Regions from separate parts of the Paraburkholderia sp. RL18-085-BIA-A genome, predicted to be linked through region 1. Evidence: riboswitches for the same ligand, from Rfam matches in the RefSeq annotation. Region 1 holds a riboswitch; the other holds the start of a gene.

Region 1 (7,266 bases):
GTAGCTGACCTGCGGGATGAACATCATGCGCGCGTTGACCGGCGCGTCGATCGAGCCGTCGCCGAACGGCCACAGCCCGGCGAGCGCGCGCATCAACGTGCTCTTGCCCGAGCCGGACGGACCGCGCACCAGCCAGCGCGAGCCCGGCTGAATCGCGATATCGCGGATCCGGGACAGCGGGTTGCCGTTCGGCAACGCGAGTTTGAGGCTGTCGGTGGACAACTGATCGGAGTCGACAAAATGCAGATTGATGCCGCCATGCTCGGTGGCCGGCGAGACCGATTCCTTCAGGCGCGGCGCATGGACGACGCGCCGGAATTCGCGCAACCGGTTCACGGTGGCACGCCATTCGACGAGGCTCGCGTAACTATTGATGAACCACGAGAACGAATCGCTGACGGTGCCGAACGCACTCGAGATCTGCATCAGCACACCGAACGTGAACGCGCCGGCAAAGTATCGCGGCGCGGCGACCACCAGCGGAAAGATGATCGCGATCTGGCCGTAGAAGCTCAGCACGAAGGTGAGCCGCTTGGTGTACTTCATGACCTGCCACCAGTTGTCGCGGATGCGGCCGAACAGCGAGTGGGCGTTCGTCTTCTCGGTGTCCATGCCGTTGTAGAACGCGATCTGCTCGGCGTTCTCACGCAGACGGATCAGACCGAAACGGAAATCCGCCTCGACTTTCTGCGCCTGATAGTTGATCGAAACGAGCGGATGGCCGACCTTCTGGATCACGAGCGATCCGACCACGGCGTACAGCGCCGCGGCCCACACCATGTAGCCGGGAATCTGCAGCGGCATGCCGCCGAGCGAGATGGACAGCGCGCCGGCCAGCGACCACAGGATGGTGATGAACGACACCAGCGTGACGACCGTCGACAGCAGGTCCAGCGTCAGCGACAGTGTGGTGGTAGCGAACGATTGCAGGTCGTCGCTGATCCGCTGGTCGGGGTTATCGGCGAGGCGGTCGCGTTCGATGCGGTAGAAGGCGCTGTCGTGCAGCCACTCGTTCAGATAGCGCGTGGTCAGCCACTGGCGCCAGCGGAAGCCGAGCATCTGGCGTAAATACCGCCCATACACCGCGAGGATGATGAAGCCGAACGCAAGCCCCGAGAACACCATCAGCAGGTGCGGGAAATCGCGCACGTTCTTGGTTTGCAGCGCGTTGTAGAAGTCGGCGCTCCAGCGGTTCAGCCGCACGTTGATCCACACGACGAGCAGGTTCATCACGATGATCGCGATGAGCAGACCCCACGCCGTCTTGCGTTCTTCGGAGACCCAATAAGGTTTGATGAGGCTCCAGGCGGAGACTTTTTCGTCGGCCGGCAGCGCGGGGCTGGCAGAGGTGTTTGGTGTCATGAGCGTCCTGATGAAGTGCTGGCCCGAAGTGCTGATCCGAAGCGTTGGCCCATCTCGGGCCGCCCATGCGGGCCGGCCCATGTCGGGCTGTCCCGCCGAGAACTGGCCCATCCTCGGGCCGCCCTGCGACGGGGGTGCGGTACTTGCCGGACGTCGTATTCGGCGAATGTGCGTCCGGGCGAGCGCCCGATTCTGGCGTGAGGCCCTTAAGCGAAAATTAATTTTCGCCGCCGGCCCCCGCGTCGATGCCGCTCCTCGCGAGTGCGGCCTTGCGAGCCGTCCACGTCACGCTTGTTGCGGCATCCGGTGTTGGCATTGTGCCAGAGCGCCGAGTCGACTCGCATCGGTGCGCAGAAACAAGGTGCCGGATCAAACTCCGGCCCGGCGGGGAAGTGCCTGGTTTGCGGGCGCCGCGCCTTTTATGGTCTAATGACCTGCGACGAAACAGGGGTGCTTCGCCCACAGGCGGCATGATTTTCACGCCGCGGCGGCGAGGCTGAGAGAGACCCTTTGCACCCGATCCGGGTAATACCGGCGCGGGAAGTTTCCGGAAGCAGTCAGTCTTCCATTCCCCGCCGGGCGGCGTCCGTACATCGGTACGTGCGTATTGTCCGGCCGGCTTTACCCGCCGGTTTCGTCCTGGGTACGTGCCTTTTTTTGGCCGTACGGAAAGGACTCGATGACCGCCTATTCTTCAGATATGTGTTTTGCTCTTCGCCACGGCGCCGTCGGCGCGTCGTGCTTTAGCCTTGCTTGCCGCCCCGAATCGGAATGGGAGCGCGCGCGATGAACCGTCCCGCACAACCTGATTTCGCCGTCCTCGGTGGCGGACTCTGCGGCCGGCTGGTCGCGTGGCGGCTGGCGGGGCAAGGGCATCGCGTGGCGCTTTACGAGCGCGGCGACGCCGCCGGTTCGCAGGCCGCCGCGTGGGTGGCCGCGGCGATGCTGGCGCCGCTGGCCGAAGCCGCCAGCGCCGAGTTGCTGATTACACGGCTCGGCGCGAGTTCGCTCGATAGCTGGCCGCAAGTGCTGGCCGAGCTGCCCGAGCCGGTGTTCTTCCAACGCAATGGCACGCTGGTCGTCTGGCATCACGCCGACCGCACCGAAGCGCCGCTGTTCGAGCGCCGGGTGCGCTCGAACGCGCCGGCCGAATTGCTCGACGGCGGTTTCGTGACGCTGGCGGGCGCGCAGATCGGCGCAGCTGAGCCTGCGTTGGCAGGCCGCTTCAATCATGGCTGGCTGCTGCCGCGTGAGGGCCAGCTGGACAACCGCCAGGTGCTGGCCGCGCTCGCCGCGGGCCTTGCGCAGCGCGGCGTCGAAACCCACTGGAACACGCCTGTCGACGATCACGCGCTGCCGTCCGCGCGCGTCACGATCGACTGCCGGGGCCTCGGCGCGAAACCCGTGCTGCCCACGCTGCGCGGCATTCGCGGCGAAGTCGCGCGCGTGCATGCGCCCGGTATCAACCTGACGCGCCCGGTGCGGCTGCTGCATCCGCGCTATCCGCTCTATATCGCGCCGAAGCAGAACGACCTCTACGTGATCGGCGCAACCGAAGTCGAAGGCGAGGACATGTCACCGGTCAGCGTGCGCTCGGCGCTCGAACTGCTGAGCGCGGCGTTTTCCGTGCATCCCGGCTTCGGCGAGGCGCGCATCCTCGAACTGAATTCGCAGTGCCGCCCAACCTTGCCGGACCACCGTCCGGCGCTCATGTGGGACGGCGCGCAGACGCTGCGCGTGAACGGCTTGTATCGACACGGCTACATGATCGTGCCCGAGGTCGCCGACGAAGCCGTGCGCTTCGCGTCGGCGCTGCTCGACGGCCGCATCGCCGATGCCGACGCGTTCGCCGACTGGCGCCACGACGCGCGCTGGAGCGAGCTTTTCCAACTGGATTGCACGCGGGAGCCGGCATGAGCGTTGCGCGCCATGCCACTTTCGCCGTCGATTGAACCGTATTCGAACGCCATGGACATTCATATCAATCAGAAGCCGTTGTCGCTGCCCGAAGGCGCGACCGTCGCCGATGCGCTCGCCGCGTACGGCGCGCGGCCGCCGTTCGCGGTCGCGCTGAACGGCGATTTCGTCGCGCGCACCCAGCATGCCGCGCGCGCGCTGCAGCCGGGCGACCGGCTCGATGTCGTGCAACCCGTGGCCGGCGGCTAAGCGCCGCCCCGCCACGCATTGCCGGAGACCAGATGATGCAAATGACTTCCCCCCAGACCGCCGACGCGCTCACGCTGTACGGCCAGACCTTCGCGAGCCGCGTGCTGCTCGGCACCTCGCGCTATCCATCCCTGCAGTCGCTGTCGGACTCGATCGACGCGGCGCGGCCCGGCATGGTGACGGTGGCACTGCGCCGGCAGATGAACGAAGGCGGCGCCGAAGCCGGCTTCTTCGATCTGCTCAAGCGCCATGGCGTGCCGCTGCTGCCGAACACGGCGGGTTGCCTGACCGTCGGCGAGGCGGTGAACACCGCGCACATGGCACGCGAGATCTTCGAAACCGACTGGATCAAGCTGGAACTGATCGGCGACGACTACACGCTGCAGCCCGATCCGGTCGGGCTGATCGAAGCGGCCGCGCGGCTCGTCCAGGACGGCTTCAAGGTGCTGCCGTATTGCACCGAGGATCTGGTGATCGGCCGCCGTCTGCTGGACGCGGGCTGTGAAGCGCTGATGCCGTGGGGCGCGCCGATCGGCACGGGCAAGGGCGTGATCAATCCGTACGGGCTGCGCGTGCTGCGCGAGCGGCTGCCGGACGTGCCCTTGATCGTCGACGCCGGGCTCGGCGTGCCGTCGCATGCGGCGCAGGTCATGGAGTGGGGCTTCGACGGCGTGTTGCTGAACACCGCGGTGTCGCAGGCGACGCACCCCGACGCGATGGCGCGCGCCTTCGCGCTGGGCGTCGAGGCGGGGCGCGAGGCCTATCTGGCGGGGCCGATGGCCGAGCGCGAAAGCGCGCACGCGAGCACGCCGGTGGTCGGCATGCCGTTCTGGCATCAAGACGGGAGCGCCGCATGACGCAAACACTGGCATTGAAGGATCGCGACCTGTTCTGGCCGCCCGCCGACGAACTCACCGAAGCCACCGAGCGGATCCGCGCGCGCCTCGGCGACTGGCCCCCGACGCATGCGCCGTGGCGCCTCTGCCTGACCGCGCCGGACGAGCCCAACGGCGGCGACCTGATCGTGATCGCGGAGGCGCAGCAGCATGGCGAGCAGGTCGCCCGCTGGCTGGTGCGGGGCGCTGGCGTGATCGAGGCGGCGGAGAACAAGGCCACGTTGCATCTGGGCGGCGAGAAGTACCGACTCGAAGGCCATCTGGCGGAAGACTGGATCGCCGCGCTGGCCGCTTTCCTCGACTGCGGGTTCGATCCGCATGACGCGCTGGTGCTGGCGCTCGCGTGGCGCGACGGCGACGAAACCCGCGCCGACGACGCCTTTCCGGCCGATCTCGCCCGTTTTCCGCATCTCGCCGGTTTGCCGGCCGCGCCGGCGCAGGCGTTCGCGCGCTGCCCGGAGCGGCTTGGCCTGTATCCGGTGCTGCCGACCGCGGAATGGGTCGAACGGGTAGTGGGCTTCGGCGTGAAGACGGTGCAACTGCGCCGCAAATCGGCTGAACCCGCCGACGAACTGAAGCGCGAAATCGCCCGCTGCGTGGCCGCCGGCCGCGCGCACGAGGCCCAGGTGTTCATCAACGACCACTGGCAGGCCGCCCTCGAAGCGGGCGCGTACGGCGTGCACCTCGGCCAGGAAGACGTGCATACCGCCGACCTGTCCGCGCTGGCCGCAGCCGGCGTCCGGCTCGGCCTGTCAACGCACGGTTTCTACGAGATTCTGAAGGCGCTGCATTTCCGGCCGAGCTACATTGCATTGGGCGCAGTGTTCCCGACCACGACCAAGATCATGCCGACCGCGCCGCAGGGCCTCAAGCGTCTGGCCCGCTACGTGCGATTGCTCGACGGCGTCGTGCCGCTGGTGGCGATCGGCGGGATCGACCTGCAGGTGCTGCCTGACGTGCTGGCGACCGGCGTCGGCTGCGCGGCGGTGGTGCGTGCCGTCACGGAAGCGGCTGATCCGGCGGCCGCCGTTTCTGCGCTGCAACAAGGGTTTACGCCATAATGGTCAGGCATCGTTAAGGGACTGGGCGCTTCACGGCAACTTTTGCATGATGGCCCTATAATTCGGCCTTCCGTGTAAAAGGACTGTCAGTTTCGTGTCTTCCTCCCCCGAGACCTTACTCGAGCTGCGCGACGTCGACTTCGGTTACGGCGACCGGCTCGTCCTGTCGAACCTGAATCTGCGCTTCAAGCGCGGCCAGGTCGTCGCGGTCATGGGCGGCTCGGGTTGCGGCAAGACCACGGTGCTGCGTCTGATCGGCGGCCTGGTGCGCGCGCAGCGCGGCCAGATCCTTTTCGAGGGCCAGGATGTCGGCCAGCAGACGCGTGACGGACTTTACGCGCTGCGCCGTAAGATGGGCATGCTGTTCCAGTTCGGCGCGCTGTTCACCGACATGTCGGTGTTCGAAAACGTCGCCTTCACGCTGCGCGAGCACACCGACCTTCCCGAAGAATTGCTGCGCAATCTCGTGTTGATGAAGCTCAACGCGGTCGGTTTGCGCGGTGCGCGCGACCTGATGCCGTCGGAGATCTCGGGCGGCATGGCGCGGCGTGTGGCGTTGGCGCGCGCGATCGCCCTCGACCCCGGGCTGATGATGTACGACGAGCCGTTCGCCGGTCTCGATCCCATTTCGCTCGGCATTACCGCGAACCTGATTCGCACGTTGAATCAGGCACTCGGCGCCACCTCGATTCTCGTCACGCACGACGTGCCGGAATCGTTCGCTATCGCAGACTACGTCTACTTTCTCGCCAACGGCGGACTGCACGCCGAGGGCACGCCGGCCGAGCTGCGCGCATCGACCGATCCGACCGTGCGGCAGTTTATCGACGGCGCGCCGGACGGCCCGTTCAAATTCCACTATCCGAGCAACGCGCCGCTGGCGGCGGACTTCGGCATCGGCGGAGGCCAAGCATGATCAGTGCGATCGGTCGCTCGGTGATCGGCGGGCTGGGTACGGCCGGCTACGCCACGCGCTTTTTCTTCCGGCTGCTGCTCGAGTTTTTCCCATTGCTGCGCCGTCCGCGCCTTGTCACGAAGCAGATCCACTTCGTGGGTAATTATTCGCTGGTGATCATCGCCGTGTCGGGGCTGTTCGTCGGCTTCGTGCTCGGTTTGCAGGGCTATTACACGCTGAACCGCTACGGCTCCGAACAGGCGCTGGGGCTCCTGGTCGCGTTGTCGCTCGTGCGCGAACTCGGGCCGGTGGTCACGGCGCTGCTGTTCGCTGGCCGGGCCGGCACGTCGTTGACGGCCGAGATCGGCCTGATGAAGGCGGGCGAGCAATTGACCGCCATGGAAATGATGGCCGTCGACCCGGTCAAGGTCGTGGTCGCGCCGCGCCTGTGGGCCGGCATTATCGCGATGCCGGTGCTCGCTGCGATCTTCAGCGCGGTCGGCGTGCTGGGCGGCTACGTGGTGGGCGTGCTGCTGATCGGCGTCGACGCCGGCGCGTTCTGGTCGCAGATGCAAGGCGGGGTGGATGTGTGGCGCGATGTCGGCGCCGGGGTCGTCAAGAGTGTGGTGTTCGGCCTCGCGGTGACCTTCGTCGCGCTGTTTCAAGGCTACGAAGCCAAGCCGACACCGGAAGGCGTGTCGCGCGCGACGACAAAGACCGTCGTGTACGCGTCGCTGGCGGTGCTTGGGCTCGATTTTCTGCTGACCGCATTGATGTTCAGCTAAGACTGCGCCGCACCTTTGCCGCCGGCGGCGTGACACTGGACGCGCGGCGGCGAATGTCGACGGCGTGGCGGATTCACTTTGGGATGACGATGAAAAAGACT
Region 2 (7,266 bases), on a different contig from region 1:
GTGCGGGAGCGCGGCGGCCTGAAGCCGCCGACGCGGGCGCAGCCCGCGCGGCAGATCTGGCTGTTGCAGCGCAAGTCCGGCAAGCTGGGCAGCGGGCTCGGCAAGACTTCGGGCTGGGTGCATCGCGCAACGCTGGCGAGGAACGGCGTGAAGATGCTCGACGGCGTGTCGTATCTGGAGATCAGCGCACGTGGCTTGAAGATCGCGCGCGAGGGGGTCGAGGAGTGGCTCGAGGTGGACACCATCGTGGTGTGCGCGGGGCAGGAATCGCTGCGCGATCTGGCTGGGCCGACGAAGGGGGAGACGGCAGCAACAGCGAGCGGTGGCGAGCAGCGCGGCGGCCCGCGTTATCACGTGATCGGCGGCGCGAAGGTCGCCACCGAACTGGACGCGAAACGGGCGATCCGCGAAGGCGCGGAAGTGGCGGCGGCGCTTTAGAAGCCGCGGGTCAAGCGCGGATCAAGCGCGGGGGTCAAGCGCGAGTCAGCCGAACCTCAAGCAAGCCCCTTCTTCCTGTAATCGAACCAGAACGACAAACCCACGCTCGCCAGAATCACGATGGTCGCGATCACCGTCGACCGCGTAACCGGCTCGCCGAGCAGCAACGCCCCCAACGCCACCGCGACCACCGGATTCACGTACATGCAGCTGCTCGCAATGATCGGGCTCGTGTGGCGAATCAGAAAACCATACGCGACATACGCGGCCATCGTCCCAATCAGCATCAGGTAGATGAACGCGAGCATCGGCAGGAAATGGACTTCGAGCATGCGTTCGCCCGAGACCCACGCGACCAGCGTCGATATCGCGCCGCCCAGCCCGATCTGCAGCGCGGTCGATAGAAACAGATCCGACGGCAGCTTCAGACGCCCGGCCAGATGCGCGCCGCCCGCCCAGAACAGCGCGCCGCACAGAATCGCCAGGCTGCCGCCCGCCGAACCCGGCGCGCTGTCGCCGTGACTCAGGATCGCGATGCCGACAAGGCCGAGTCCGACCGCGAACCACTCGCCGCGGCCGATCCTGCGCCCCGCGACGGCCGCGATCACGGTCGCGAAGAGCGGCACGGTCGCGACCATCACGGCCGCGGTGCCGGTGCCCACGGTGCGCATCCCGTAAGCCAGCATGCCGCTCGACAACCCCACCAGCATCGTGCCGACCAGCCCGGCATTGCGAATCTCTCCGAAGCTCGGCCAGACGGGCTTGCGGCGCACCGCGAACACGAACAGCCCGATGCCGGCAAACAGGTTGCGCAGCCCGGACATCAGCAACGGTGGAAACGAACCGAGGGCGACGTGCACGGCGAGATACGTCGAGCCCCACACGAGATAGACGACGGCGAGCGCCAGCGCAATCTGGCCGTTGCGCGAGCGCGGCAGGCGGATCGGCAAACCATTCGGAAAAGCGCGTGAAAACAGGCTTGAGCGTTGCAGCGACATGCGTTCAACCCGCCGCTGCCGCTCGGGGTGTGGCGCCCCCGCTAAAGACCCTGTGGCGGGATGGCGGACACCGCATCGGCGATGCGGTCTGACGGGCGAGGCTGGCGGACATGTCGGTGGAACGGGAAAACGATAGATGGCCAATGGGGCCACAACGCCGCGGCATCCGGCTTGAAGCCGGCCACGGCGAACACGCGCCTAAGGTTCGGCGCGCATCGCATTATGCAGTAAGCGCCCACCGCGTCGCGCGGAAGAATCGTAACTTTTTGGCGTACTTGCAACAGAAAAGCCGGGGGGCTCGCCCCGGCTTTCCGGCGCCGGCCGTTGCCGCCCTGACCGCAAGACGCGGCTGGCGCCGGCGGCAGGGCTCAGTTGGACATCGCCCCCGATGCTTCATGCTTCATACCGTCACTGCCCTTTTTCATCTTGTCATGCTTCATCGTGTCCTTTTTCATTGAGTCCTTCGACATGCTGTCTTTGGACATGGCATCTTTCGACATCGAATCTTTCGACATCGCGTCGTTGGACATCGCGCCGCTTGCCTGCGCGAACGCGGCGCCGCCGCTGGTCAGCAAAGCGACGGCCAGTGCTGCGATTGCGAACTTTTTCATGGGATGACTCCGTGGGTTGTGGATGAATCAGAACCGGCTCGCGCCGGCGTATTTCCGAAGCCGCTGCCGCGTGGGATCGGGCACGGGCGGCCGTACCGGCTCGCCCATGCGCTTGACCCGCGCGTCAGGAGCCTCCGAACCAGTTGTAGCCCTGGTCGACCCAATAGCCGCCAGGAAACGTGTTGGTGACGAACATCTCGACGATGTGCTTCGGATTCTTATAGCCGAGCTTGGTCGGCATGCGCAGCTTCATCGGGAAGCCGTATTTCGCGGGCAGACGCTCGCCGTCGTACGAGAATGTGAGGAGCGTTTGCGGATGCAGCGCGGTCGGCATGTCGATGCTTTCGTAGTAATCGTCCGCGCATTTGAAGCCGACGTACTTCGCGCTGGTGTCCGCGCCGACGCGCCGCAGAAAATCGCCGAACGGCGTGCCGCCCCAGCGGCCGATCGCGCTCCAGCCTTCCACGCAGATGTGCCGCGTGATCTGCTCGGCATGCGGCAGCGCGTACAACTGCGGCAGGGTCCAGCTGCGCTGCCCGGTGACGAGGCCGCTCACTTTCAGCTGGTAGTCCGAACCGTCCACCTGCGGCACGTCGTCAATGCCGTAGTACGCATTGAATGGAAACGGACGGGTAAGCTGCGCTTCAGTGTAGGTCGGCGCGAGCTGCTTCGGATCGAACAGCGCGGCTTGCGCGCGGTCGTTCAGACGCGACACGGCGGTCAGAAAGCGGTTCACCGATTCGTCATCGGTCAGCGAGCAGCCCGTCAGCATCGACAGGCCGCCGAGCGTCAAGAGCCGCTTGCCGAACAGCCGCCGCGACGGCATCGCGAGTTCGCGCCGGGCGTCGATCAGGATCGATTCGCGGTCGAGCCTGGGCGTGCCAGGCTGCGCGGGTTTTCCAATGGGCTTGTTCATGATTCGTTATCCATAACGTTCGCGCGGGCGGGGTTCAGCGTCCGCGCAGCATCGCCAGCAGCGAGCGCGGCACGAGCGCCACCATCGCCAGATGCACCGCAAGAAAAGCAGCCAGCAGCGACATCGCGGCAAAGTGGACGACGCGCGCGTTGTCGTAGCCGCCCATCAGTTCGCGCAGCAGCGGAAATTGCACCGACTTCCAGATCGCGAGCCCCGAGAGCACCAGCACGATCAGATCGAAGATCGCGAACAGGTAGGCGAATTTCTGCACCGCGTTGTACTCGCGCAGATCGGCGTGCGAGAGCTTGCCGGTCAATGCGGCAATGAAGTCGCGCAGCACGGCGCGCGGCGACAGCGGCAGGAACTTGCGCACGAAGCGCCCGCTCGCCAGATTCAGCGCGAGGTACAGCAGGCCGTTGAAGACCAGCAGCCACATCGCCGCGAAGTGCCATTGCAGCGCGCCGCCGAGCCAGCCGCCGAGCGTGATGGCCGGCGCAAAGCGGAACGCCGGGAAGATCGGCGACGCGTCGTAGATGCGCCAGCCCGACAGCATCATCACGATGGCCGCGAGCGCGTTGAGCCAATGTGTGATGCGCAACCACAGCGGATGAATGAGGCGGAGGTTCGGCGCGGCCGGCGGCGCGCTGTCGTGAAGAGCATGAGGGGTTGCCATCTGGGAGTCTCCTCAGGGATGAGCGCGCCAGGTTTGCGCGACGTTTTCACTCACTCGCACGCGGCCAGTTCGGCCACTTGCAGCACGTCGCCGGTCGCGTCGTTTTCGACGAAGGCCACCACGCCGAAGTGGCCGGCTGGTGCATCGGCGCTGGCATCGGCTTTGGTACCGGCATCGGCTTCGCCGAGACGCAAAACGCGGCGAATCTGCGCGTTGCCGCCGACGAGCGGCACCGGTCCGATCCATTGCCGCACGACCCGCTCGTGATGCAGCGTGACGCCGCTGTTTTCGCCGGCGCCGACGTGCGAAGTCAGCGAGTTCTCATAAACCGCGAGATAGCCATTCAACGAGCCCGCGGCCTGCGCGGCGTTGCTCGCGAATTGCGCATCGACGTCGAACGCGCCCTTCGCCTGCGGCGTCAGTTGCAGCGCGATGTGCGCCTGCGCCGGTTCGGCGACGAGCTTGCCGATGCGGCTCTGGAAACTGTCGGGTCGCGACCAGTCACGCAGTTCTCGGCCCGCGACGAAAATTTCCGGCGTGTAGAGGACGTGGCCGCCGGCCAGATCGGTCAGCGTCTGCTGGCGTTCGGTGAAGCGATGCTGTGAAAAGCGATCGGTCCAGCCGAGGCTGTTCCAGTAGTCCACGTGCAGCGCCAACGGCACGATGCCTTGCGTCGCGCCGCTGTTTTTCCACTGACTCAGCCAGTCATCGGCGGGCGGACAGCTATTGCAGCCTTCGCTGCTGTAAAGCTCCACCAGCGCCACGCGATGAGCGGGGCTGCGCGCGCTGCAGACGGCGCCGGCCGCGGTTGCGAGTCCGCTGGCAAAGCAGGCGCCCAATGCGACGACGAGCGCGACGGCTCGAAGAAAACGCTGAAGATTTCGGCGGCTAGGCGCGGTTCGCATGACGTGCTCCGATGAGGATCTGCACGTTGGTCGAGCCGCCCGGCGGGTTATGACAGCCCGTTGCGGATTTTTTTCCGGCGCTCAACCGACGGGTTTTGCGATAGGCTTGAGCGCGTCACGTGCGACACGTCGCTGCAAGTTGCGCCGTGGAAACGGTCCATCACGAAAAGGCACGCGCGACCGCGTGCTAACATCATCCTTACGTCCGCTAAACATCAAGCTTTCAAGCGGCGCACTACACCTCACAACATCATTCTTCCGACACTGCCGGCCAACTCGATGCGCTACCCCACTTCCCGTGCCTTCACCCGCTTGCGCCCGCGTCGCGCAACCGGTTGCGCGCGCGCGGAATTCGCGGCGCAACTTGCCGGCGAGCCGTCACGAACGCTCCCGCTTCCCGCCGCCCGGCGCCCGATCTAGACGCTGCCTGCTCCATGACCTGGGCCGCGTCGTCGGGCTCCGGGCCGATCTCATCCGCGCGCAGTTCCCTCCCATGCAGATCGAATTGGAGTACCCGTCGTGAAAAAGACGAAAACCTGTTACCTGACCGAACTCGACGTCGCCCGTCTGGAAAAGCACGCAGCCGCGCCCGGCGCCGACGCGAAGCTGCAGGACATGCTCGACGACGTCCTCGAGCGCGCCGTGATCGTCGATTCGCGCGAGATTCCGGCGAGCGTCGTGACGATGAATTCGCAAGCCACGCTGATCGACGAAGCCAGCGGCGAGCAGATGACCTGGACCGTGGTCTATCCGCCCAATGCCGACTTCGCGCAAGGCCGTCTGAACGTGTTCTCGCCTGCCGGCCTCGCCTTGCTCGGCGCGAAGCGCGGCGAGCGCATCCGCTTTACGCCGCCAAGCGGCACGCAGAAGGTGCTGAAGGTCGACAGAATCCTGTATCAGCCCGAAGCCGCCGACGATTTCTCGCGATGAGCGACGCGCTCCGGCGCACCGCAACCTGCGCGCGGCATTGTGCAACTGCGTATGCAACCGCGCGCCTGACAACGCCGTCACAACCAGCATAGGACATCACGCAGCGCGCCCCAATGCGCCGTCGGATTTGTCCGGACGGGTTGCCAAGCAGCGGGCCGTCGGTGTATCGTGTGCGCTGCTAACGCGGGGGTCCTGCGTCGCACGGGGTTGGAGGTCCGTGCCGCGCGGGTGAGAAATACCCTTTGAACCTGATCTGGATAATGCCAGCGCAGGGAAGCGTACGGATTTCGCACTCCAGCTCCACTGCCTCACCTCTCGCGATTTCCGACTACTTCCGTCTCGTCTCCTGCTTAGCGGCCCCACAACGCCATGGGACCCGAGCAGGTGTTTTGCGCCTGCTCTGGTCAACATACTTTGCATGGGACCAGAGTAACGCGCTAAAGCGCGAACTCGGGTCGACAGAGGAGATACGCATGAACGCCAATCCGAAATTCCTTTCCGCCGACGCCCACGTCGATGAAGCCGCTGTCGCGCCGCTGCCGAATTCCCGCAAGGTCTACGTAAGCGGCTCGCGTCCCGACATCCGCGTACCAATGCGCGAAATCTCGCAAGCCGACACGCCTGACAGTTTCGGCGGCGAAAAAAATCCGCCGGTCTATGTCTACGATACATCGGGCCCCTACTCCGACCCGGACGCGAAGATCGACATCCGCGCCGGTCTGCCGGCGCTACGCCAGGCGTGGATCGAAGAGCGCGGCGACACCGAAGCGCTGACGGGTCTGTCGAGCGACTTCAGCCGCGAGCGCGCCGCCGACACCGCCACCGCCGACCTGCGTTTCAAGGGCCTGCACCGCACGCCACGCCGTGCGATCGTCGGCAAGAACGTGTCGCAGATGCATTACGCGAAGCAAGGCATCATCACGCCGGAAATGGAGTACATCGCGATTCGCGAGAACCAGCGTCGCGCCGAATATCTTGAGAGCCTGAAGACCAGCGGCCCGAACGGCGAAAAGCTCGCCGCGATGATGGGCCGCCAGCATCCGGGCCAGGCGTTCGGCGCGAGCGCGTTCGGTCCGAACGGCCTCACGGCGATCACGCCGGAATTCGTGCGCGAGGAAGTGGCGCGCGGCCGCGCGATCATCCCGAACAACATCAACCACCCGGAAAGCGAACCGATGATCATCGGCCGCAACTTCCTCGTGAAGGTGAATGCGAACATCGGCAACTCGGCGGTGACCTCCTCCATCGGCGAGGAAGTCGACAAGATGACGTGGGCGATCCGCTGGGGCGGCGACACGGTGATGGATCTGTCGACCGGCAGGCACATTCACGAAACGCGCGAGTGGATCATCCGCAACAGCCCTGTGCCGATCGGCACGGTGCCGATCTATCAGGCGCTCGAAAAGGTCAACGGAAAGGCCGAGGACCTGACCTGGGAAATCTTCCGCGACACCCTCATTGAACAAGCTGAACAGGGCGTCGACTACTTCACGATCCACGCGGGGGTGCGTCTGCAATACGTGCCGCTCACGGCCAAGCGCATGACCGGCATCGTGTCGCGCGGCGGCTCGATCATGGCGAAGTGGTGTCTCGCGCATCACAAGGAAAGCTTCCTGTACGAGCACTTCGAAGACATCTGCGAAATCATGAAGGCGTATGACGTGGCCTTCTCGCTCGGCGACGGCCTGCGCCCCGGCTCGATCTACGACGCCAACGACGAAGCGCAGCTCGGCGAGCTGAAGACGCTCGGCGAACTCACGCAGATCGCTTGGAAGCACGACGTGCAGACGATGAT

Evidence for each region. A riboswitch is a leader RNA that binds a small molecule or an ion and turns the genes downstream of it on or off. The one in region 1 is predicted to bind thiamine pyrophosphate.
Region 2: it holds a riboswitch for thiamine pyrophosphate, as region 1 does, so the genes downstream of both, thiC (phosphomethylpyrimidine synthase ThiC) here and P0D89_RS15620 (FAD-dependent oxidoreductase) in region 1, are expected to answer to the same signal.

Annotation. Positions count from the first base shown of each region.
Region 1 is NZ_JARESU010000019.1:33,433-40,698, forward strand. It holds gene P0D89_RS15615 (ABC transporter ATP-binding protein/permease) at 1-1,362, opposite strand, end outside; TPP riboswitch at 1,799-1,922, shown strand; gene P0D89_RS15620 (FAD-dependent oxidoreductase) at 2,149-3,279, shown strand; gene thiS (sulfur carrier protein ThiS) at 3,331-3,528, shown strand; gene P0D89_RS15630 (thiazole synthase) at 3,570-4,385, shown strand; gene thiE (thiamine phosphate synthase) at 4,382-5,485, shown strand; gene P0D89_RS15640 (ABC transporter ATP-binding protein) at 5,580-6,401, shown strand; gene mlaE (lipid asymmetry maintenance ABC transporter permease subunit MlaE) at 6,398-7,165, shown strand; gene mlaD (outer membrane lipid asymmetry maintenance protein MlaD) at 7,255-7,266, shown strand, end outside.
Region 2 is NZ_JARESU010000001.1:312,952-320,217, forward strand. It holds gene P0D89_RS01375 (oxidoreductase) at 1-438, shown strand, start outside; gene P0D89_RS01380 (EamA family transporter) at 495-1,436, opposite strand; gene P0D89_RS01385 (pentapeptide MXKDX repeat protein) at 1,805-2,047, opposite strand; gene P0D89_RS01390 (molybdopterin-dependent oxidoreductase) at 2,172-2,963, opposite strand; gene P0D89_RS01395 (cytochrome b/b6 domain-containing protein) at 2,998-3,636, opposite strand; gene P0D89_RS01400 (DUF1223 domain-containing protein) at 3,687-4,541, opposite strand; gene P0D89_RS01405 (GreA/GreB family elongation factor) at 5,061-5,471, shown strand; TPP riboswitch at 5,647-5,764, shown strand; gene thiC (phosphomethylpyrimidine synthase ThiC) at 5,945-7,266, shown strand, end outside.